DNA from 3 places in the Paenibacillus sp. FSL R5-0341 genome. Region 2 is predicted to be linked to each of the others. Evidence: riboswitches for the same ligand, from Rfam matches in the RefSeq annotation. Region 2 holds a riboswitch; each other region holds the start of a gene.

Region 1 (8,407 bases), 3.1 Mb from region 2:
TCGCCGGATTCAGGTTCGCTTCAAGCGCATAGTTAGCGTTGATGAATACCAGATCCGCTTCATCCAATTGACGAGGCATCATGGCTGCATCCAGCTCAATAATATCCAGGTTCTTCGGATTTGCTGTGATATCTTGAATCGTAGATGTAATATTTGTGTTGTCTTTTAGCGTAATAATGCCTTCCTTCGCGAGCAACAACAGTGCACGTCCACCATTGGATGGGTCATTCGGAATCGCTACTTTTGCGCCATCTGCCAATTCATCCAAAGACTTAATTTTTTTGGAGTATCCGCCAAAAGGCTCAACATGAACTGGTGTTACAGCAACGAGGTTGAATCCACGTTCTTTATTCTCTGTGTCCAGGTAAGGCTGGTGCTGGAAGAAGTTTGCATCCAATTTTTCATCAGCAAGTTGCTGGTTGGGTTGAACATAGTCATTGAACGTAACGACTTGCAAACGAATCCCTTGTGCTTCCAGTTCAGGCTTGATGCTTTCCAGAATCTCTGCGTGTGGTGTAGGTGAAGCTCCAACTTTCAATTCAACTGTACGTGGTGCACCTGCTGAATTGTCTGCGCCGCTATCGGCGTCCTTGTTGTTTCCGCAAGCTGCGAGAACCGCAATCAACATAAGACTAAGTAGAGCAATAGACCATTTTCTCATCTGTAAAACCCCTTCTCTAATCATTTTTTTCATGTGGCATCCGCATTATTGCACATCCATCATGTTATCTATGTGTTATTTCCTGGTGAAAAATGTAACCAAGCGATCTCCAGCCATCTGGAGAATTTGCACTAGAATGATCATCGACACTACGGAGATGATCATGATTTCATTTTGATAACGATAGTATCCATAGTTAATTGCCAGTGTTCCCAGGCCTCCACCACCAACCATGCCCGCCATCGCCGTATAGGAGACGAGCGTAACGATGGTAATCGTTATACCAGCAAGCAGGCCAGGTAATGCCTCAGGCAGTAACACCCGTCTTACAATCTGTCCGGTCGATGCGCCCATCGCCTGTGCCGCCTCAATGACACCCCGATCCACTTCACGCAGCGTGTTCTCCACCAAACGGGCGAAATAAGGAGCTGCTGAAATCACCAAAGGAGGTATAACGCCGAGCACCCCAGTAGCTGTACCGACGAGTGTACGAGTGAATGGAATAAGAGCAACAATCAATATGATGAATGGGACTGAGCGCAAAATATTAACAATCAGGGATAGTATCGTGTACACTGCCCGTGACTTAATCGAAGCAGAACGGGCTGTCATGAACAGCAGAACTCCGAGCGGTAAACCTAAGATAACGGTAAACAAGCCTGATACACCCAAAATTTGCAGTGTCTCTATGGAAGCTTTACCAACCTCTTCCCAACGTACGGTTGAAAAATCCATCTAACGTAGCACCTCCACATCAAGTCCCTCTGCGGTTAATTCGGATATCGTCCGTTCAATCGCATCTGACTCACCCTCGAACCGAACGGTCAGTTGCCCATAAGGAACCTGTTTGATCGTAGAGATCGTACCTTGCAGGATGGCAAAATCTACACCTGTCTTGCGTACCGTTCTGGACAAAATCGCTTCATACGTTTTATTACCCAGAAAGGATATCTTCACAAGTTTGGAAGCAGCACCTGCCTGCAATTCAACGCTTGCATTCACCAGAGCGGTCTCTTCCAGAGCAAGTCCAGCTTCATGGTCACGCATCGTGAAGTCCCGCGTAATGGCGTGCTGCGGCTTCAGGAATACTTCTGTTACAGGCCCCTGTTCCACAATGCCACCTTGATGAATGACAGCAACCTTGTCGCAGATGTTCTGGATAACGTGCATCTCATGTGTAATCAGCACAATCGTGAGGTTGTATTTTTCATTAATGTCGAGCAATAACTTCAGGATTGAATTCGTCGTCTGCGGATCAAGTGCCGAAGTAGCCTCATCACAGAGAAGTACATTCGGATCACTTGCAAGCGCTCTTGCAATCCCAACACGTTGTTTCTGTCCACCAGATAATTGGGCCGGATATTTACTGCTATGGTGCTCCAGGCCAACCAAAGTAAGCATTTCCTTCACTTTGCGATCAATGGCTTCCTTGGGTGTATTCACAAGTTTTAGTGGAAAAGCCACATTGTCATATACCGTTGCCGAGGATAGCAGATTAAAGTGTTGAAAAATCATGCCAATCTTGCGTCTCTGTTGCTGCAACTCAGTTTTGCTCAGGTCAGTCAAGTTGATCCCGTCAACCCATACTTCACCCTCCGTTGGACGTTCCAACAAATTAATACAGCGAATCAGTGTACTTTTGCCCGCTCCGGAATGGCCAATGACGCCATAAATTTCACCCTTGCGGATGCTCAAATCCAGATTGGATAACGCTGTTGTGGCTTTTGCCCCTTTACCATACGTCTTTGTTAATCCTTTTAATTCAATCAATAGCACTTGCCCCTTCCTACCACCTACATGTATCTTTACCCGAAAGAAAGGAAAACTCCCCTTTACGTACAAAAAAAAGAAGAGCCCCTTTGCAGATACAAAGACGGCTCTTCACGTGAATTTACCTTCTCATCTGCCAAAATCGTGTCTTGCACCATTTTGTAGGAATTAGCACCTAACATCTATAACGAATGACACATGTGTCATTCATTATAAATCGGTTGCCGGGCTTCATCGGGCCTGTCCCTCCGCCGCTCTCGATAAGAAATATGAGGTTGTAAGATTCTATAAGTTCATGTAGTTCATGTTATATACTGTTCAATAGTTCAGAAACTTCTGTAAAAATAACGATATTCATGTACCATTCGGTATGAAACTCAGTATAATCCAAGTATTCCGATTTGTCAAAGGGAATTATTTCATTTTATTTACTGCGTTAACGTTTCTTACCTTGCTTAAGCCATATCTGATTAATGTAGCCGTATGAAGTACTTAACGTTTCACATACCATATCCACGCCCTGACGCATTTCATGCACATGCTGATCCAGATCCTCCAACTTCACTTTCCCTTGCAACGTCTGGTGTAACTGCCACAAATCATCATGCATTTCAGAGTTCATGTAGTGAATTTCCATGTTACGTCGTTTACGCAGCTTGCTCATCGGTTCACGATATGAATCCTTGATCTGAATCAATCGCAAGGCAAGGTCATGATGCTGCGTCGCATAATCGAACTGCCTTAACACGGTAAAATAAGAAAAATGTGCTTTTGTATTTGAGGTATTCAGTTCGAATATTTCATTTAATACGGTGCCGACTTTATCCAGAATGGCAAAACAACGGATGAAGCCATCTTTATAAAAATAAACATATCGGGCATACTCGGCTTTCTCGGCCTGCGTCATATCGTCCGTAGAGCCTGCAACGACCTTTTTGCGAAAATGAGCAGCAGCGAAACAGCTTTGCTCCAGTTCATCCAGCGAGGAGATGAGTCCCTGCGTCCACACATACAGTTTCCGATAGTCATGCGTGGGATCATGGTCCACATGCATTTGTCGCTGAAACAGCTCAAGCGTATGCGCCATAGAATCCATCGCTTTCTTCAATAACCCTTCGTTTATACGTGGCTTTTCTCCCAGCAATGTTCGCAGCATAACTAACCTCCTCTTTTCCACATCAACAAGGATTCATCACCATCATACTTAAACCATTCCGAGTATACGTGTAATTGCTGCTTGCCATAGGTTGCCCTGATCCCCCTGACATCAAACAAAGTCCACCTGTCCAATGATGTACATCACTGGATGGTGGACTTTCAAATTTAGCCCAAGAGTCGTTCCAACCTCAACGAAATTTAGAAACGATTAGCCGGGCGATGCAGCTTGTACACTAAGAAACTCATATACGTTAAAACCCCGAACAATATGGCGATATCCAGCATATGAGCAAGGGCTACGAACATGTATACTTCCGGACGGCTCATCGTCACCATCATGAAAATACCAATGACCACTTGCATCAAAATCAAAATAACGGATACCACACCAAGGGTACGCATCTCCTTGTTATCCGGATGATTACGGTAAGCGAAGTGACCCAGAATGGCGATCACAATTACGAGCGATGCAGCCGCAGCACGGTGAGCAAACGCAACCGCCACCCCACCCGAAAGCTCAGGAATAATCTGCCCGTTACAGAGCGGGAATCCGGAACATCCGCCTGCAGAATCCGTGTGGCTCACAAATGCACCTGTGTATACAACGAGATACGTATAAACCGTGGAGAACCAGACCAGATTCCTGAATTTTTTAGTGACCCGAGGGTATTTATTCAGACGCTCCAATCCGCCATCTTTGGCCTCCTGCCTTATGCCCAGCGCCATCATAAGGGAACTGGCAAAAGCAATCAATGCAAAGCCGAAATGCAATGCCATGACTGCTGAAGATTGGGAGAAGACGACGGCAAAAGCCCCCATGATTCCCTGGACGATAACAAATACCAAGGTTAAGAAAGAAAACAATTGCAGGTCACGACGTGACTTGCCGAACCGCAGAAAAGCAACAAATGAGGCAATGGACAACAGTCCAGCCAGTGCGCTTACAGCGCGGTGGGAATATTCAATAAGTGAAGCCACAGTATGTGCCGGAACGAGTTTTCCGTTACATAAAGGCCATTCCGTTCCGCAGCCAAGGCCCGATTCCGTTTTGGTTACGATGCCTCCACCAAAAGTGGCCAGAAACATGACAAGACAGGTTAATACGGTTAACCATTTAAACAAAGTTAAGTGCTTCAATTTTTTCTCACCCGCTGTTGGTTTAAGATGGCGAAGAATATTCTCCGCTTGTTTCGGTACTTTGACACTTATTTCACAACTAAACTCATTATACCGGATAAAATGTTCATTGACGTCGCGCTTTGTGACAAAATGTTAACGTCTGGTGAAATAATGACCCACAGGTCATTGAGGATATGTACAGAAGCGTTTCTTACATCGAACGTCGAACACACAAACGCCATTTCCCTATTTCAAGAGAAATGGCGTTCTGTTTAGTATACCCTTTTACAACATGAACAATCTCCAAGGATAACAGCGATCGGAAGGTTATTCTGTCATCGGAGTGTCTGTGTGTCTGTGTAATTATTCATCATTTGAACTTATTTAACATCATTTATGGATGGTGTTGTACACCTCAACTGCACGATCCAGGAACTGCTCAATCTCTTCTCTCGACTTGCGCAGCTTGTTCACGTAACGTACGAGTTCGCGGCCATCTGTATACGCCACAAAGCTTGGAATACCAAGAATATTTTGTTCTTCACTAACCGTTCCAACCTGATCCACGTCGACCTCAATCAAAGTCAGTTCACGTGCATATTTCTCTTCAACCTCAGGCATAAACGGATCGATGTATTTGCAGTCACCACACCAGTCAGCCTTGAATACGGCAATCGTTAAACGTGGTGATTGAATGGCTACATCAAATGCCGGTTTGGATGTAATTGATTCCATTGGGTTCATCTTCCTTTCTGTACCTTGTCTTAATCTAAGTGAAGCAAATTGGCGAGTGGAAGTCAAATAATCAGCGCATACTTAGAATAAACCACATCGTCTGTGAAATTAAACCCAGAACATCATGAAAGGATGTCACAACATGACTTCCACCAGAACCGATTCTTCCAGCGAACAGCATCACGGGTCCCTACTGCAGATTGTTCGTTCCATTCCGGGAGCTGCCCGGGAAATCTGGCGTGGCAAACAGGCTGCATGGCAAGCTTCGGCACAGCTTCGGCATCCATTGCGTGACATCGAGTGGGATACTGATACGGCTATCGCTCTGCAATCCGAGGTGGAGCGTTTGTTACCTGCCAGCGGCAAGTCTTTTGCACGCACTGACCAGGTCCAAAGTGCTCTCGTCTGTGAAGAAGATTGCATCATTCTGGAAGAGATCAAGACGCTGACCCAAGAGCATAATCGGAGTAACATCACTCGCACGGCAGCCTATCTGGAATGTTACGAGCAATATCCTGAACTGCATTGGGCGCTACTGGCTCATATGGTCTCTCGCAACGGCGGATATCACATGACAGATCTTCAGAGTGACCTGATGCATAATTTACAGAATCAAAGCGATCGTGAGCATATGTATCGACTGTTAGAACGGTGTAACGCACTCATCTTCCAGGATGCATATCCCCAGCTTCTGCTGTATATGAACAGTCGCCGGATCGGACGAAGCTGTTTTCATCTCTTGTCACACTTTCACGTATCGGCGTTCATGACGCCGTTTTGGGAACGCTTTTGGCTGGAACGGTGCAGTTCACTGCTAAGTGTGGCATTAATTATTAATGAGCAGAACTATATCGAGAGCCGGGTGGTGCAGCATCCTTATTTTCAAAAAGAAGTACTTTCCAAACCCGCGTTCCATCTGCATAATCTGGCCGGTCTGAATCATATCGTCTTTCCTCTAGGAAGAGAAGCCGGGCTTGCAGGACGGGTGATTGAACATTTTGGCAAGCTGGATGAGCGAATTCTGTTTGGCAAAGGCCTGTATGCCCTGTTGTTTGGTGTAGAGCAAGTACACACACAAGTGTTGGAATTCGCACGTTCGGTTCCCCATCGTGGCTCACGTGCCGAATATTGGCCTGGCCTGTTTACCCATCATGAAGACGAGGCGGGTGATCATACACTTTATGCTCAGGAGCTACTGGATGAAGAATGGCTACCCAAAGGGCAACGATTGTATAGTCCTGAACTGCTCGCCGTATGGGGAGACACGCCTTATGAGCCAATCACCAGACAGGACTGGCTTCAGACTCGGGATTGTCTTGGTTATCTGACGGCACCGCGCCGCCCATGGCTGTTTGAGATGAGTCACGAACATCGGTATGGCATGCTGAAAACAGCACTGGCTCATGATGCTAAAGCGACCATTCACTAAAGTTGAAGATCATATGGAGCAGGCAAAGCCGCATGATGTAGATAACCCGATGCACCGCTAGTATAGGTTTACTTACCTAATAATTTGCCTAATGTCCAACTCAGGCTCTCAGCTGGTCTTAACGATACAAAAAGCCCTGTCCGCTTCGACAGCAGACAGAGCTTGTATCTTATTTTGCACAATAATGATGCTTAAATGATTATATCCTTCCAGGTTAACCTCTTTGCACGCCTCCACGTTGGAGACGCATGAGTGGACGAAGAATTTTTTGCAGAATACGGGGGTAACTGCCCAGCTCGTCCTTGCGCAGTACACGCAGCACGACCATGAGAACCAGATACACCCCCACCACAAGCACTCCAACCACAAGGCAGGTGAGCAAGAAGGATACGCGTGCTGGCAGGAACAGTCCAAAGATCATATTGCCAATCCAGTTCGCTGCAAATCCTACACCTGCTGCAAGCAGCACTGTAATGATAAACCCTTTCCAGCGATCTCCCATAATGGAGAAATCAACGATTTTGCGAAGGACTCGCAGATTCAGGTACGTGATCACCAAGAAGCAGAGAGCTGTTGCAATAATGATGCCGTAAATACCGAAGATAGGCGCCAGAATCAAACTTGCGACCAACTTGATCACAACACCTGCTGCCACACTCACCATCGTAATCCGCGGTTTACCTACCCCAAGCAAAATGGAGTTGGTGGTCATCATCGTAATCTGAAAAATGGTACCGAATGTCAACAAAGCAATGATCGGCGTTCCATCCAGATTGGTAAACAGCAATCCGTTGACGGAATACGCTGCCGCACAAAGTGCAATAACAATCGGCATACCTGTCAGAATCGAAATGCGCAACGCAAGTGTAACCTGATTCTTCAGATGGGCTTCATCCTTGCGGGCAAATGCTGCTGAAATGACAGGCACTAACGATTGACTCAAAGCGATAGCCAGAATCGGAGGAATCCCCGCAATACTTTGGGCCTTGGCACCGAGAATCGCAAGTACACCTGTCGCCTCTTCAAGCCCGATCTGGCCACTAAGCAGTGGAACCACAAGGGATGAATCGATAAAGTTAATGGCTGGAACCGCAAGTGAAGACAGCACAATTGGAATAGAGAGCTTAAAGATATCACTGTAGATGCCTCGCATCGGCAATTGCTCTGCACGCTCGTAATTCAATTGCGCCGCACGATCGCTACGACGCAGCTTCAAGGTGAAGTACAGCATGACACCGAAAGCACCAACACTTCCTAATACCCCACCAAATGAAGCACCTGCAGCAATCGTTTGATCATCATAATTCCATTGCAGCATGACATAAGCCACGATAATGGCTGTACCTACACGAGCAAACTGTTCCACAATCTGTGAAATACCGCCTGCTGTCATGTTGCCGCGTCCCTGGAAATATCCACGCATCATCGCAATAGCCGGGAAGAGCAGCAAGGCTGGGGCCAAGGCGCGAATGGCGCTGACTGACTCCGGTACTTTGGAGACATAGGTGGCATAATAAGGTGCCGCGAACCACAAT
Region 2 (8,407 bases):
ATAGAAAGCACAAAAACGGCAGTACACATCACACACGTTCGTGTAGTTGACGTTACGCCCAATTACAAATGTTCTGTATGGTTCAGGGTGCATGCGTTTCATAATAACATTAGCAGCTGCCCCGATTTTGTCCACTTCATTCGATTCAAATAGCTCAATCGTGTCTTCCAAGTCCAAACGTTCGCCCCGAAGGGCTTTATCTAAGATACGGTCTACCGTACTCATCGTAAAAAAGCCTCCCTCATGAAGAGAAATTATATAACGATCCGTCCCAACTTGTTCAAGAGAAGCAAGTTCTGGTGGCAACATCGTATTTCTGTACTCCACATATCGTAACACAGGTTACATGTGAAAAAAAGCACCTTATGTACAGGTGCTTTAAAAATAAGTAAAAATTTTTACATATGGAATCAAATTTATTCGATATTAAACGATACGCATAGGCATATTCGGGTACCCTTCTTTTCTAGGATTCCTGAAGTGCTTGTTCCAAATCTACAATCAGATCTTCAATGTCTTCCAGACCCACAGAGAAACGCAGCAACCCATCTGTAATACCTCGGTCACGGCGAACCTCAGCCGGCATTGCCGCATGAGACATCATCGCCGGGTAAGACAAAATACTCTCCACAGCTCCCAAGCTTACAGCAACAATGGGTAGCTTCACCCGGTTAAGGACTGCTTTTGCCCGATCACCTGAACCAACGTCAAACGAAACGACAGCTCCATATCCTGTTGACTGACGCTCATGTGCCTCGCGGCCCGGATGATCCTCCAGCCCTGGATAAAAGACAGCGGTAATATCACTGCGCTCATTAAGCCAAGCCGCCAGTTTGGCTGTGCTCTGTTCACTGTGAGCCATGCGAGCCCCCAAGGTTTTCATGCCGCGCATCAGAAGCCAGGATTCTTGTGCACCAAGTACAGTTCCGAGTCCATTTTGCAACTGTTTCAGTTGTACGCCAAGTGATTCCGTTCGAGCAACGGCTAACCCTGCCAACACATCACTGTGACCCCCGAGAAACTTGGTAGCACTATGTACGACGATATCCACACCCAGCTCAATTGGACGCTGATAGTAAGGTGTCATAAAGGTGTTATCCAGAATCGTGATCAGGTCGTGTTCCTTCGACCAATTAGTCACGGCAGCGATATCCGTGATTCGCAGTGTCGGGTTGGACGGTGTTTCCATATAAACCGCCTTGGTATTTGGCTTGAGCGCCGCTTTTACTTCATCTATATTGGTCATGTCTACAAAGGTCGTCTCGATCTGCATACGGCTTAATATGGAAGTAAGCAAACGATACGTACCTCCATATACATCTTCCGTTACAATCATGTGATCCCCTGCGGAGAACATCATGAACACGCTGGATATTGCGGCCATTCCCGATGAATAGGCGAATCCTCGTGCTCCACCCTCCAGCAGTGTGATGTAATCTTCCAAAGCCTGACGTGTCGGATTACCCGAACGACTGTAATCATGTTGAGGTGGATTGAAAATATCAAAATGATGGAACGTCGAAGCTTGATAGATCGGTACACTTGAGGCTCCAGTTGTTTTGTCGATCTCATCACCGAAATGAAGCAATTTGGTATCAAATTTCAACTCGGAATTTGGCTTGTTATTGGACTCACTCATGAGTGCACGCCTCCTTCCACTTCCTGTTGTGCAGCTGTCAGAGCATTGCCGAGATCTGCAATCAGATCATCTGCATGTTCAATACCCACGGAGAATCGAAGCAGACGGTCATCCACACCTACGGCGTCACGAATTTCAAGCGGTATATCCGCATGCGTTTGTACCGCCGGGTAAGTCATAAGTGATTCTACGCCACCAAGACTTTCGGCAAAAGCGATCAGTTTGATATGACGCAGCAATGGTTCAACATAACGTGCATCCTTCACTTTGAAAGAGAAGATACCTGTGTTACCCGTGGATTGTTTATTCTGAACTTCATACCCCGGATGATCCGACAAGCCTGGATGATAAACTTCACCCACCGCTGGATGCTCAAGCAAGTATTTGGCAATGGTAAGCGCATTGTACTCGTGACGCTCCATGCGAAGAGCCAGCGTTTTCATGCCTTTCATCAACTGGTAGGAGTCACTTGGAGACAACACGGCCCCAATTGAATTATGCAGGAACGCCATTTCCGCAGATAATGCCTCACCCTTAGTTATGATTAATCCGGCTAACACATCATTGTGTCCGCCCAGATATTTGGTAGCACTATGAATGATGATATCGGCACCCAGTTCAATCGGGCGTTGGAAAAATGGAGTCAACAACGTGTTGTCAACAATCGTCAACAGGTTGTAACTTTTCGCCCAGGAAGCGACAGCTTCAACATCGGTAATCATCATCAGTGGATTGGTTGGTGTCTCGATGAATACAGCTTTTGTATTCGGCTGACGAACATTCTCCAGTGCTGCAAGGTCATTCGTGTCCACATAACTTGCAGTTACGCCGAAACGGGACAAGATGCGTTCAAGCAGACGATAGGTTCCGCCATACAGATCCAGCGATACAATCAGATGATCCCCTTGACCAAACATGGCAAAGATGGTTTGCAGCGCGGCCATACCCGAGCTACAGGCGAACCCTGCATCACCGGACTCCAGCGCTGCGGCTGCTTCTTCCAACACTTTGCGTGTTGGGTTGGTCGTACGAATATAATCAAACCCCGTGCTTTGTCCAAGCTTCGGGTGGCGAAACGCAGTGGATTGATAGATCGGAAAGTTAATGGCGCCTGTTACCGGTTCATTGATGGACCCAATTTGTGCTAAGCGGCTTTCGATTTTCAACTTGTTGTTGTCTTCCATTGCTGCATCCTCCTGTAATCTCGATTAGATTTGCGGGCCAATATCGTAAGGTGTTTCTTGATACACATAGTAATTGAGCCAATTAGAGAATAATAAGTTGGCATGAGCGCGCCAAGTAGCCGGTGGCACACGGGAAGGATCATCATTCGGATAATAATGTCTAGGCAGCGCGATATCCAACCCTTTCGCTGCATCCCGGTCATACTCCCATTTTAATGAGAAGGGGTCATACTCGGCATGTCCTGTGGCAAAAATCTGTTTGCCGTCTTTGGTAGCAACCAGGAAAATACCGGCTTCTTCGGATTCAGCCAAAATCTCTAAATTCTCATTCTTTTCAATATCTTCACGTCTCACTTCCGTATGACGGGAATGTGGAACGTTGAATACTTCATCGAATCCACGCAACAACGGAACATGAGGCTTGTTGATCGTATGCGGGAAGACGCCAAAACACTTTTCATCAAGCGCAACCTTGGGTACGTCAAAATGATGGTACAAACCTGCCTGGGAAGCCCAACATATGTGCAGAGTTGAAGTCACATTGGTTTTGGTCCATTCGAAGATCTCCTGGATTTCATTCCAATAGTTCACATCTTCGAAATCCATCTGTTCCACAGGGGCACCCGTAATGATCATGCCATCGAAACGACGATGTTCAATCTCATCGAAGGTTTTATAGAACAAATCCAAATACTCCTGTGACGTATTCTTCGACGTATGGGATTTCGGATGCACCAGAACGACATCCACCTGAATGGGTGTGTTTCCCACCAGACGAAGTAATTGTGTTTCGGTCGTTTCCTTCGTAGGCATCAGGTTTAATATAGCGATACGGAGTGGACGAATATCCTGCTTGTATGCAGAAGTTTCATCCATGACGAAGATATTCTCTCCTTCAAGTACTTCTTTTGCTGGTAGAGTATCGGGTATTTTGATTGGCATGGTAAGTCTAACTCCTCCTTGTGCATAAATAGATGCAGCCACCGCTGGCTTGATGTCTTCACATCAATACAGTTATAGGCTGCCATGAGCTTGTCTCCAAACATTGAATTGAAGTTCCATCCAAAGTTACGACAATCTCAAGTTCCTTAGCGAAAATCACTGCTGAGAAGTCGGGGCATATGACAAAGACCTTCCTCGGATTTCGAGAAAGGTCATATGTAAATAGATATGCGCCTCTCTCATCTCTCAGTTACAACAGTGTCACTCGGACACTTGGTCGCTGCAAGAATTAGCACCGTGCGGTATACCGCCGGTTGCCGGGTTTCATCGGGCCAGTCCCTCCACCTACTCTTGATAAGATTTCGCTGTATTAAGTTTTAATTTAATATGGTTCACCGTCTACTTTATTACATTAATGCCATCACGTCAAGTTGCAGTTCTACGTCTGCATTCCAGATCGGAACCGTTCATCATCCGTTGTCATACACTGCCTCAGGGCGCGAAATAGACACATTTTTGCGCTTGAAAGCACCCTGTACCAGCGGTATACTAAACAAGGTGTTATAAACCCTTATGTGAGAGGTGACATATTAAATGGATGGCGACCCGAGGCCTGACTGGCAGCCGAATTCCGACAAACTGCATAGAGAATTGACATCAGCATGCCGGCAGCGGGACGTGACTTCCGTTTGATTATATAGTGAACGCAGCCCTGATCTCCAGGCTCCGCTGCCGACCGGCTGATTTGTTCTTTTTGCGCCCATAATGATAATATCCGCCAGGTTGGCGGGTGCAGAAGGAGTAGATTAACGATGAAAATCCGGTTGGTTAACAACGGTGTATTTATTCCGGTGGACGACATTCAGCAGGCGCTGACTCCACCAGCGGAAGGATTTTACTGGATTGATGCGGACGTAGATGATTTGGCGGTACTTCAGCCGCTGTTCTTGATGCATGATCTGGCAGTGGAAGACTGTCTCAGTGATGAAGAACAACGTCCGAAGATTGAAATTTATGAGAACCATTACTTTATTGTGATTAATAGTATTCGTTTCGATGATGAAGAGATATTTCTACGTGCGGTGAACTTGTTCCTCGGCAGACATTTCATCATTAGTGTTACGAAGCAGAAGGTCAGCGAATTGCGCACACTGAAACCCATCCTGTGGGAACAGGAAATCAGCACACCGGATCGTCTGCTCTACTTGCTGGTTGACTTGATTGTTGATAATTATTTCACCGTAGGTGACCGAATTGAAGCCCGGATCGAGAAGCTTGAGGAAGACATTCTGATGCACACCAAAAAGTCACATCTGAATGAAATCATCGGGCTGCGCAGTGAGATTCTGTGGCTGAAGAAAGTGCTCGGACCTCAGAAAGAGGTTATTAACACACTGAACAAAAAAGATCTGCGTCTCATTGATGATCAGCTGCAAAAGTATTTCAGTGACATCTATGAGAATGCTGTAAAAATATCTGAAACCTTTGAAACATATCGCGACCTGATGGGCAACTTACGAGAAGCCTACCAATCCAGTATTGCGAATCGGGCGAATGAGATCATGCGTGTGTTTACCGCCATTACCACGGTCTTCATGCCGCTGACGGTCATTACCGGTATCTACGGCATGAACTTTACGAATATGCCAGAGCTTAACTGGAAATACAGCTATTTTGTTGTGATTGGCCTGATGGTCACACTGGGCCTGAGCATGTTCTTCATTTTCCGCAAAAAAGACTGGGTATGAACTAGAATGAAATGAAATAACAAAGACGAAGCGCTCCTGTGGGAGAAACGCCTCGTCTTTTTTCATTTCCTTCACCTAACCTACATTCTGCTCTGTCTCTGCATGCCGACGAAAGCGGATTCGAATCATGCGTAGTCTTTCATAGACCTGCTCCAGACTGCCTCCGTCGGGCTTCTCTCCTCCATATACCTTATGTAATACTGGCTTCAGGAACGTATCTCCCAGCTCCTCATACGCACTCCATACGGCCTCTTGTTCGTTCTCTGGCATCACTGCCAGCTCCACATCCAGAAGACAATCGGTATCATAACCTTCGAGATCCAGTGTCTCTAACAGCTCAATCAACTCACGTCGGGATAATCCAGATCGATTAACAATCTCCTCTAAAGTATATCCTTCCTTCATACCTTCAAGCACTTGCTTGCGCGTGGTGAACTTGTCGAGTTCCTGCTTGTACTTCTGCTCTCTCTGCTTATATAACCAGCTCTCATACTCTTCTTCCTTCAGTGCTGTGTATACCCAGTCCAGCGGGAATGTCGTTGAACGCTCCAACCCATTCGTAATCTCCATCCACTCCGTACCATACTCGGTTGCTTTGCTCTCCCCTACGCCGGGCAGTTGCATGAGTTCATCTATCGACTGCGGTACAAAGGCACTGATCAAACGCATCAGGCGGTTCGTTGCAATAAAATACGGTGCCTTCCGGTCAGACACAGCTCTCTTCCTGCGCCATGTGCACAGATCCGTATATAACTGCTCATTGCCGTATAGTTCACTGTAACAATGGAGCCGCTGTCCACCATAACTGCGTGACTTCAGATCTTCATTCTCGTTAAATAAACCCTGCAACTGAGGTCGGTACCCCTCACTCATCTGTATGGCAAGCTGATGACGGTAGATATGAAGCAGCTCCTCCCAAGAGGTCCCTTCGTACCAAATGCTGTCCTCACGCTCTCCTTCCTCGTAACGACTCCATCCCAGCTGCCAGCTATCATCCTCTTCCCCAATCCATAGCTGCGCATACTCTGCATTCTGATCTGATGTTCTGGACAATCTGTTCATGAAAATAACTTCCATTTTCCGTTCCCTCCCTTTAACATTTCAGCCTATACGGTTAGTTATGCTACCTACAGGCGCACAAAAAAACACCTCTCCTGCAAAATCCATGCAAGAGAGGTGCTTCCTCATTAACCGTGCTATGCTGTTGCCCATATCATACCACAATGGTAAAATTCGTCAATCCCTTATTGTTCTACTTGTTCAACGCCAATTTGGCAAGCGCCAGCGAACCGCACAGCCCTGCATTGTCGCCAAGTCCTGGCGAAACAACATACTGTTCAATATCGGATTGAAGTGCCGGATGCTGAACGTATCCTGCAAGCAACTCCTGCAGTTTGCTGCGAACCATCGGGAACAGGTGCTCCTGCTTCATAACCCCGCCACCCATTACGATTTTCTGCGGTGAGAGAATCAGAACATAGTTCATCAGTGCATGTGCAAGGTAATGCGCCTCGATCTCCCATGCTTTATGATCTGCTGGCAGTTCATAAGCCGGTTGCTCCCAACGTTTGTTAATGGCCGGGCCTGCTGCGAGACCTTCGAGGCAGTCACCATGGTATGGACAGAAACCCTCGTATGTATCCTCCGGATGTCTGCGTACAATGATATGTCCCATCTCTGGATGTGACAATCCATGGACCATTTTACCGCCAACCACAGCACCTGCACCAATGCCTGTACCCACAGTAATATACAGACAGCTCTCAAGACCTTGTGCAGCGCCCCAGGTTGCTTCTCCAAGTGCCGCACCATTCACATCCGTATCAAATGTCATCGGTACATCAAAATGCTCCTTGAGCTTGCCAATGACGTTATACTGTCCCCAATGTGGTTTCGGTGTTGTTGTAATATAACCATACGTTGGGCTTCCTTCAATCGGATCAATCGGGCCAAATGAACCTACGCCCAGAGCTTCAATGCCTTTGCCTTCAAAAAACGAAATCACTTGAGCCATTGTCTCTTCCGGTGTCGTCGTGGGAAAACTTACGCGTTCCAGAACTTCTCCATTTTCCGTGCCAATACCACATACAAATTTGGTTCCGCCTGCTTCAATTGCGCCTAAGATCGTCATGTTAGTCACACTCCCAAGTTAGTTTAAAAAGGAATTGATATTGCTTTACTTGATGACACTATAATTACCCTGCTACTTAATCTCCAGCTTGGACAATCGTTTCATTAACGTCTGCCTCCAGCTGTCTGACAGCGCAGGAATGGCCAGTAACGCCTGAATACCTTCGGCATTTTCTTTCCCCTGATGCATAATTCGATTGGCTTCAAGAACCGTCATTGATGTAGGGTCGGTGCTTATTCGTCGAAATATCGACGAAGGCCTTACCTCCCCTTCTTGCAGTACACGAAAGTAAAAGCCCGTATGCCCACTCTCCTGAAAATAAACAGGAAGTTCCTTATAGTCATACCTCGCACCCAGCTTGAAGCAAGGTTGTCTGGGCTGACTGACCTGCACCGTGGCTTCGCCCAACTCGTACACATCACCAATCCGTACGTCTTCTTCGGCACAGCCTTCAACCGTCAGATTTTCTCCACAAGCTCCCCAGTCCAGCTTGCGATCCATCAGCTGTTCCAACGCCGGATAACGACTGTAATCGTATACACAAACGGCCTTGTCAGGTCCGCCATGATGCACCAGATCCGCCTGGGCATCCCCTGTCATTCCAGAGAATGACAGGAAAACCGCGTCGGTTACAGGATGTTTCACAATGCCGCTCATCACTTCACGCTTCTGCCCAGGGAGCGGCTGCGGCAGACCTACATTAATAGTCAGAACTGCTGTGTTGCCTTCCCCTGACTTTCGATCAGATGTGAGTGTCATTTGC
Region 3 (8,407 bases), 2.8 Mb from region 2:
TGTACACATCTGGCTCGACTCTCGAGCTTTGGCGTGCCATATGTTGCCCCAGCGGTTCCTTATCACTTGAATGATTGGAAGGATTTTGTTATCCGTGCTCCGTTAAACATGATGAGAATGCGTCCCGATATGACTAATCCAATCGACAAGGACCGAAAAGAATAATTGAATTCCATGGACAGAAGGTCTGGAGGTGAACTGAAGTGAATGGCTCCCAACAAAAGATAACCACGACACAGGCCGTTGTAATTATTGTCAATTACATGCTTGGCGCCGGGATATTGACGTTACCACGAACGACCAGCAAAGCTGTCGGAACACCGGATGTCTGGATATCCATTATTCTGTCTGGGCTAATTATCACGGGCGTCGGCATTATTTTGGTTACCCTGTGTCGAAGATTTCCGGGGAAAACCGTGTTCCAGTTCACCCGTGAAATTACGGGGAGCTGGATCGCTTACATACTGGGCGGTGCCATGATTATGTATTTTATGGTGATTGCTGCATTTGAAATTAGAGTTATGGCTGATGTAACCGGAATGTATCTACTCGAACGTACTCCCACCTGGGCAATTGTCATGGTCTTTATGTGGATCGGTATATATTTGATTTCAGGAGGGCTTAGCGTCATTGTACGCGTGTTTGAGATCATTTTGCCGATTACGATCATTATATTTGTCATTGAAATTCTACTGAGTAACCAGCTATTCGAGATTGGTAATCTGAGACCTGTGCTCGGAGATGGCATTATGCCTGTTTTCAAAGGACTGAAGCCTTCACTACTGTCATATACGGGATATGAGGTGATGTTAATCATGACTGCTTATATGAAAAACCCGAAGAAGAGCAATAAGGCGATGAGCTGGGGCATACTCATATCCACTATTATTTATTTGATCACGGTAGTAATGGTCATAGGCAGTTTATCGCTCGATGGGATCAAAACTCGAACCTGGCCAACGCTGGATTTGGTAAGAAGCTTTGAGATTCAGGGTCTGATATTTGAGCGATTTGAGTCTTTATTGCTTGTTATCTGGATTATGCAAATTTTCTCGACCACAGCAATTACACATTACTGTGCTTCGGTGGGCATTCGTGATTTGTTTCGTTCCAAAAAAATCAAAGGCATCATGTACGGTCTACTTCCGTTCATTTATTTGACGGCAATGATGCCTAAAACGGTGGACGATACCTTTGCACTTGGGGATATGCTGGGCAATGCATCTGTATTTTTATTTGGCATTTTACCTCTGGTGTTACTGTTCATAAGTCTGATTCGCAAAAAAGGGGGCAAGCATGCATGATTCCATTCCGTATGCTCTTACGTGTAGTCTCTGCCTTGTGTATTCTGTTAACGCTATCCGGATGCTGGAGTAGCCGAGAAATAGAGGATCTAAGTCTCTATGTTGGTCTTGGAATCGATGTCGGCAAAGAGACTGAATTCGAGAAAGACATCGCTGCTCAGGGAGGCTCATATCCCAAGAAGAACTATTTGACTGCTACGGTGCAGATCGCTCCGGGCTACTCCAACAGTCAATCGAGTCAGCAATCCGGTTCGCCTTCTTCCGGCAAAACATCCTATGCCAATGAACAGCTTTCCGGAGACTCCTTGTTGCAAATCTTCCGCCAGTTTGCGTTAAGGCGGGATCGGCCTCTCATAGGACATCATCTGAAGGTAATCGTCGTTTCCAAGGATATTGCTAAAAAATATGGTTTGGACCAACTGCTTGATTTTGTTCTTCGAGATAATGATATTCGCCCCAACTGTCTGGTGTTAATTAGTCATCGTCGTGCAGTGGATGTGCTGACATCACAGGACCCTTCACGAATACCAGCATTTTATCTCACAGGCATTACGAACAATTCTTATATATCCAATAAAATACTTGATCCGGTTCTGCTATCTAAGTTAGACGCTCAAATGCAGTCCGGATCGAGCTTCCTGCTCCAGAATGTATTAAACTCCGATGGGGAGGACAAGTTCTCAGGGGGCAGCATCTTTGATGGAAAAACAACCAAGTTCATCGGGGAACTTAGTCAAACGGATTTGGAAGGATTATCATGGCTCAATCCCCAAAAAAAGGGGGGCGTCTTAAAAACACACAACAAAGAAGGGTTCACTGTGTTATACGAAATGAAGAAGAAAAAAGTGAAAATCACCCCAAAGGTGGTGGGGAATGATATTTCATTCCATGTAAAGACTGAATCTGAAGGCTGGCTGATGGAGGATTGGCGTGCTCCTGAGGAAGAGGAAAAAGGTGCTTACCTCAGAGAACTGGAAAAGGAATTTGCTGAACTGGCTGAACAACAGATTCGACAGGTGTTATATAAACTCCAGCATACCTATAAAGTGGATGTTGCGGATTTTCGGGATAGCTTGCGTATCAAAGAGCCCAAAACATGGAAGAAAATCAAAGATGATTGGGACCAAATCTTCAGCACCGTGCCGATTACGTATGATGTGAAGATCACCATCACCAATCCGGGGTCTTCCACCGAATAGTGCAGCGTGGGACATTTATTATTTAAATGTTGACACATTCATGATAGATCGCTATATTAGTAAAAAATCATTTTCTTATCCAGAGAGGTGGAGGGACTGGCCCTTAGAAACCTCAGCAACAGATCTGAAGGATACTGTGCTAATTCCAGCGGGTGAAAGCCTGATAGATAGGAGCGTTTGTTTTTATTTGTCAGTAACGGCGCACTCTTTAGGAAGAGTGGGTCTTTTTTGTTTTTTCTGGATGAAGAAGTAGGGGAGCAGCAGGTATGGAGAACAACAACGACAAAGGGCATTTTCAGCGGAAAATGCAGGCACGGCATGTGGTCATGCTCTCTCTCGGAGGAGTCATTGGAACGGGATTATTCCTCAGCTCCGGTTATACGATTCAGCAGGCGGGACCACTGGGAACCATTCTGTCCTACCTGATCGGAGCGATCGTCGTATATCTGGTGATGCTCTGTCTGGGTGAACTATCTGTTCATATGCCGGAGACGGGAGCATTTCATAGTTATGCAGCTAAATATATCGGACCAGCAACCGGCTACACAGTGGCTTGGTTGTACTGGTTAACCTGGACTGTTGCGCTTGGCTCCGAATTTACAGCCGCCGGACTGCTGATGCAGCGCTGGTTCCCATCGGTAAACGTATGGATATGGAGCGCGCTCTTTGCACTAATGATCTTCCTGTTCAATGCATTGACGGTGAAATTGTTTGCGGAATCCGAGTTCTGGTTCTCCTCTGTAAAAGTAGTGACCATCGTAATCTTCATTCTAATCGGTGGCGCAGCCATGTTCGGCATTATTCCGATGGCAGACTCTGAACCGGCTCCATTCCTATCGAATATTACGGCATCCGGATGGTTCCCTCATGGGGCTACAGCGATATTGATGACCATGCTTGCAGTAAACTTTGCATTCTCGGGCACCGAGTTAATCGGGATTGCCGCAGGGGAGACGGAAAATCCGGAAAAGACGATACCCAAAGCGATTCATACGACGCTGTGGCGCTTGGTTATTTTCTTCATCGGAACGATTGTTATCTTGTCGGCCTTGCTGCCCATGTCGGATGCCAGTGTACTGGAAAGTCCGTTTGTAGCGGTAATGGAGCGGGTGGGTGTACCCTATGCAGCAGACATTATGAACTTTGTTATTCTGACGGCGATTCTCTCTGCTGCCAATTCAGGCCTATATGCATCTTCACGGATGCTCTGGTCTCTGGCTGATAAAAAAACGATCTCCCCTTGGTTTGCCAAATTAACCAAACGCGGAGTACCATTGAATGCACTTCTGATCAGTATGGTCGGTGGTGCGCTGGCGTTGCTGTCGAGCATCATTGCACCAGGTACCGTGTATATTACACTGGTTTCTATTTCAGGTCTGGCTGTCGTTGCGGTATGGATGAGCATCAGTGCCTCCCAATACATGTTCCGCAGACAATATATCCGGGAAGGACATGCGGTCAAAGATCTGGTTTATCGCACACCGTTGTACCCCGTGGTACCGATTGTTTCATTTATATTATGCTTGGCTTCATGCATAGGTATTGCTTTTGACCCGACACAGCGAATTGCGCTGTATTGTGGGGTTCCATTTATCGCAGTGTGTTACGCCGCTTATTATCTGACAGAACGTGCGAACAAGAAAAGAGGACAAGTACATGACGCAAGCAAAACAGATTAATCCCATAGAACAGATCCTTCGTGAACATCCGGTCATGATTCTGGATGGAGCGCTGGCAACGGAACTCGAACAGCATGGATGTGATCTGGACGACCCGTTATGGTCTGCTCGTGTATTACTTGAGAATCCGGATGTTATCGTTCAGGTCCATGCGGATTATTTCCGAGCAGGAGCCGACTGTGCGATTACATCCAGTTATCAGGCGACGGTGGATGGCTTCTGCAAGAGAGGAATTGGAGAGCAGGAAGCGTTAGACCTGATTGGCAAGACGGTGGAGCTGGCTGCAAAGGCGAGAGATGACGTATGGGCAGAAGTACAGAGTGGTTTAGTAGGGAGAGAAAGCCCGACAGATCAGCTTGTAGAAGCTACTTCGGTACGTGCAGAGATGCTGGAGAATGAGGAGCATATAACAGATCGTACAGGGGATCGTGAGGGAGAATGTCTTCGTTCACGTCCAATTATTGCCGGGTCTATTGGGCCGTACGGCGCCTATCTGGCGGATGGTTCAGAGTATGTGGGACATTATGGCGTATCGGATGAGACACTTGCTGCATTTCACCGTCCGCGTATGGCGGCGCTGATTGAAGCGGGGGCTGACATTTTGGCGTTTGAGACGATTCCTTCCTTGCAGGAAGCACAGGTGCTGGTTGAATTACTGAAGGAGTTTCCTCATGCGTATGCCTGGCTATCTTTCTCTTTAAAAGACGGGACAACCATCAGCGAGGGCACACCCCTTGAGGTATGTGCACAGACGTTTGGCTCCGAGCCGCAGATTGCGGCGATTGGCCTGAACTGTGCTCCAATGGAAGTAGTGACGGAAGCCGTAGGTATTCTCAGCCGTGCCAGCGACAAACCTGTCATTGTCTACCCGAACTCGGGAGAAGTATACGATGCAGCAACGAAGACGTGGAGTGGACAGGGGACCTGTGGCAACATGAGTGATGCTTCGGAGCAGTGGGTTGCTGCGGGCGCGAAAATTATTGGCGGCTGTTGCCGTACGACGCCACATCAGATTGGTGAACTTGCGAAGAAGTGGCGGAGTTAGCTCATATCATTATGAAAATCCCTTCCACATTCTATAGAGGCGTGGAAGGGATTTTTTTATTGTGTTAAGGCATCGTATTACCTTATTCGATAACCAGCATACGTGGCGATGTCTCTCGAATGATTCGGGAAGAAAACCATGATCCAAGACCTGCTGCAATGATGCTTAGGCAGGCGAACAATATCATTCCACCCCAATTCATAATCAGTGGAAGCTCTACGATACCATAATTGGAAAGGACCATTTCGAGCAGAAGAGGTAGTACATATACGCCTACGAAAATACCCAGTATCGCTCCCATGGCGGACAGCACAACCATTCCCATGGTGAGCGATAATCGGATTTGACGGGATGTCATTCCCAGCGATTTGTATATCCCGTACGTTCTGCTCTCTTTGCGGATATTGATTCGACAGGTACTGAAAATAATGATGAACGTCACAATGGTGAACAGCAATCCAATCAGGCTCATCGGATAGATCAGGATGTTTGCAGCTTCAGCGTAAACCGAATCAAGCAATGTCTTCTGGGTAACTACTGAAGCAAAATCCTTAAATTGCTCATTCAACGCCCCGGCAACCTTATCCGCTAGTGCGAGATCCTTCACATTAATGAATATGGCATCAAATTCACCATAACCCCGGTTCACACTTCTCATGGCATCGATGGTGATTCGGCCTGAAACAGACATGTTGGCGATCGCCTGATAGATGCCTGTAATGAGGAATGTACGCTTTTCTCCTTCAATATAGATGTCGATGAGATCACCGAGATCTTTGTTTGATGTTTTGGCTACATTTACACCAATGGCAATTTCATTTGCGTGCTGTGGGTTATCCCCTTTTAACGTTTCGAATCCAAGCTCCTGGTAACTCCCGTCCATTACACTCAAGTTGAGACTGATGGATTGGCCCTTTACTGTTGTTGAAGATTCCGGGCTAATTACACCTGTGATGTTCCCTTGCCAGCCTACATTGCTGATCCTCGGATCCTGCGCTAATACGTGCTTTAGTTCAGCCTTGGGGAAGTTACTTTTGTTCACTACGACTGCTGCGATGTTGGCATTGTCATATCCCCATTTGGCTGCTGTCTGTTCAATTCCGATTATACTGGTCAGCAGCACATATCCTAAGACCAGTACAGAGGAAGCCATGGTGGTCAGTAAAAGTGTGAGAACAGAACTTTTGGTGTTTTTGAAAACATGTCGAAGTCCGAGGACCGCGGTCACAGGCATTCGTGTGAACCCGACCCAGTGTTGTGCCCATGGCGAATTCATTCTACTGGCCATCCGGCTGTGATCTGTTTCCGACATACCATAACGAATAGCCTGAACGGGTTGGATGCTGCGTGCCTTTTTGGCGTATAACACAGTAAACAAAATCACTAAAGCAAATAGAAGCACACCAGCCAGTATGGCCGCGTCCAACCCTTGGACTGGAATGTTCTGATTGTTCACTCGAAGAGAGGACGCGGATATATTAATGATCCACCTGGAGATCCATACGCTGAGTGTAATTCCTGGGATAATGGCTGCGATGGATAGCATTGCATATTGAATAACATAGGTACCTATCGTTCTCCGGGAAGTTAGCCCGAGTGATTTGAGAATGCCTATTGTTCTGTAATTAGCCAGGATAGCATCCGAAATTGTGAACCCGATTGTCATCAAAGCGATGGATAGCATGACAACACCCATGAAGATCATAATGAAGCCAATAACCTGGTTAATAATCAGATAGAAAGAGGAGATCGCTTCGAACTCCATTTTGGATTCAAGAAACGGAGTGCCTGTCTCACGATTGTATCGTTCCCAATACACAGAATTCATGCTGTAATCGTTGAAGTGGATGCCGATCATGTGATGTTCGTTGCCTGCGAGTGTCGCGAAATCATGTTGATAATCGACAGGATTCATCCATACCCTCGCAGTATTGGAGAAGGGCGCTCCGTATGGTACATCGATGACAAGGCCGGACACATTCAGATCGAGTGTGTTTGAGCCGGTTTTGAAACCAATGGTATCGCCTACCGAGATATGGTAGGCACTCGCCATGGACGTTGGAATCCAGACGGAGCCTTGCTCGGGAAGTGTTCCGGGCGTCCCACTGGAGAAAATAAGCTCATCTACACCCCATGGCGGTAAAGGCGTATTAAACATATACAGATACAGGTTGGGAATGTCCGTTTCATTAAGAACGATGCCTGATAATGTTCGATACGTTAGCAATGGGGATACCTCAACACCATCTTGGGAAGCCCACCAGTCGTGTACAAATTCGGGGTCATTCAGTCCTTTCTCAAACGTCAGGATCTGATGAGATCCATGGGTACGGGTATGCATTTCCTGAAACTGATTGCCCGTATTCGCCAGTATGACAATAGCTGTAGATACCAGAAGTGTCGAGAGTAGCAGGAGCAGCGCAATTAACGTATTTTGTATTTTGTTCCTACTCAGATAAGACAAGCTAAGTTTAAACATGACCGCCATCGTTATTCCTTTCCCGTAACCAAAGCGAAGATGATCGCTTCACGATCTTGAATTTGATGTTCGTCATAGGTATCGAACTCAAGGATTCCACCAATCTTGCCGTCCTGAATATAGATTAGGCGGTCTGCCCGGCAGGCTGCTTTTATATCATGCGTAACCATAACAACAGACTGTCCCTTGCGGTGGATATCCGTAAGGATATCGAGAACGGCGGTGCCGTGTTCCAGGTTCAAGCTTCCGGTCGGTTCATCCGCAAAGATGATATCCGGCGAATTGATCAAAGCTCGTGCAATGGCTGCTCGTTGCTGCTGTCCTCCAGACGTCTGAGAGGGGAGGCGGTTACGCTGTTCATCAATATCCATGGCATTCATCAGCTCAGTAGCCCTTGATTGGATGTCTTTCTTTTTGTTTCCAGCGATATATCCCGGTAAAGCAATGTTCTCTTTGATGGAAAGGTCCGGGACCAAATTTATACTTTGATAAATATAACCGATTCGGCGCGTGCGGAAGTCGGACATTTCCCGTTCACGATAAGCGTCGATCCGCTGGTCACGAAAATAAACTTCACCAGCTGTAATCTGATCCAGTCCGCTAAGCAGATATAAGAGGGTTGATTTGCCAGAGCCAGAGTTACCCATGATGACCGTGAATTCCCCTTCATAGATATCGAGATCGACATTACGGATGGCATG

Evidence for each region. Region 2 has a riboswitch for S-adenosylmethionine ahead of metA (homoserine O-succinyltransferase). Riboswitches for the same ligand answer to the same signal wherever they lie in the genome.
Region 1: another riboswitch for S-adenosylmethionine. It lies ahead of MKX75_RS24070 (methionine ABC transporter ATP-binding protein); the one in region 2 lies ahead of metA (homoserine O-succinyltransferase).
Region 3: another riboswitch for S-adenosylmethionine. It lies ahead of mmuP (S-methylmethionine permease); the one in region 2 lies ahead of metA (homoserine O-succinyltransferase).

Annotation. Positions count from the first base shown of each region.
Region 1 is NZ_CP150241.1:5,364,930-5,373,336, forward strand. Features, by position in the region: gene MKX75_RS24060 (MetQ/NlpA family ABC transporter substrate-binding protein) at 1-661, opposite strand, end outside; gene MKX75_RS24065 (methionine ABC transporter permease) at 737-1,396, opposite strand; gene MKX75_RS24070 (methionine ABC transporter ATP-binding protein) at 1,397-2,431, opposite strand; SAM riboswitch class I at 2,558-2,698, opposite strand; gene MKX75_RS24075 (Cthe_2314 family HEPN domain-containing protein) at 2,868-3,587, opposite strand; gene MKX75_RS24080 (heme A synthase) at 3,788-4,711, opposite strand; gene MKX75_RS24085 (thioredoxin family protein) at 5,099-5,443, opposite strand; gene MKX75_RS24090 (DUF2515 family protein) at 5,586-6,872, shown strand; gene MKX75_RS24095 (polysaccharide biosynthesis protein) at 7,087-8,407, opposite strand, start outside.
Region 2 is NZ_CP150241.1:1,902,711-1,911,117, reverse strand. Features, by position in the region: gene mqnC (cyclic dehypoxanthinyl futalosine synthase) at 1-225, opposite strand, end outside; gene MKX75_RS08745 (PLP-dependent transferase) at 467-1,639, opposite strand; gene MKX75_RS08740 (PLP-dependent transferase) at 1,636-2,823, opposite strand; gene metA (homoserine O-succinyltransferase) at 2,848-3,765, opposite strand; SAM riboswitch class I at 4,002-4,126, opposite strand; gene corA (magnesium/cobalt transporter CorA) at 4,578-5,513, shown strand; gene MKX75_RS08725 (HRDC domain-containing protein) at 5,589-6,575, opposite strand; gene MKX75_RS08720 (ROK family protein) at 6,766-7,644, opposite strand; gene MKX75_RS08715 (MOSC domain-containing protein) at 7,717-8,403, opposite strand.
Region 3 is NZ_CP150241.1:5,628,976-5,637,382, reverse strand. Features, by position in the region: gene MKX75_RS25390 (spore germination protein) at 1-165, shown strand, start outside; gene MKX75_RS25385 (GerAB/ArcD/ProY family transporter) at 204-1,304, shown strand; gene MKX75_RS25380 (Ger(x)C family spore germination protein) at 1,301-2,503, shown strand; SAM riboswitch class I at 2,576-2,677, shown strand; gene mmuP (S-methylmethionine permease) at 2,770-4,182, shown strand; gene mmuM (homocysteine S-methyltransferase) at 4,160-5,227, shown strand; gene MKX75_RS25365 (FtsX-like permease family protein) at 5,310-7,706, opposite strand; gene MKX75_RS25360 (ABC transporter ATP-binding protein) at 7,718-8,407, opposite strand, start outside.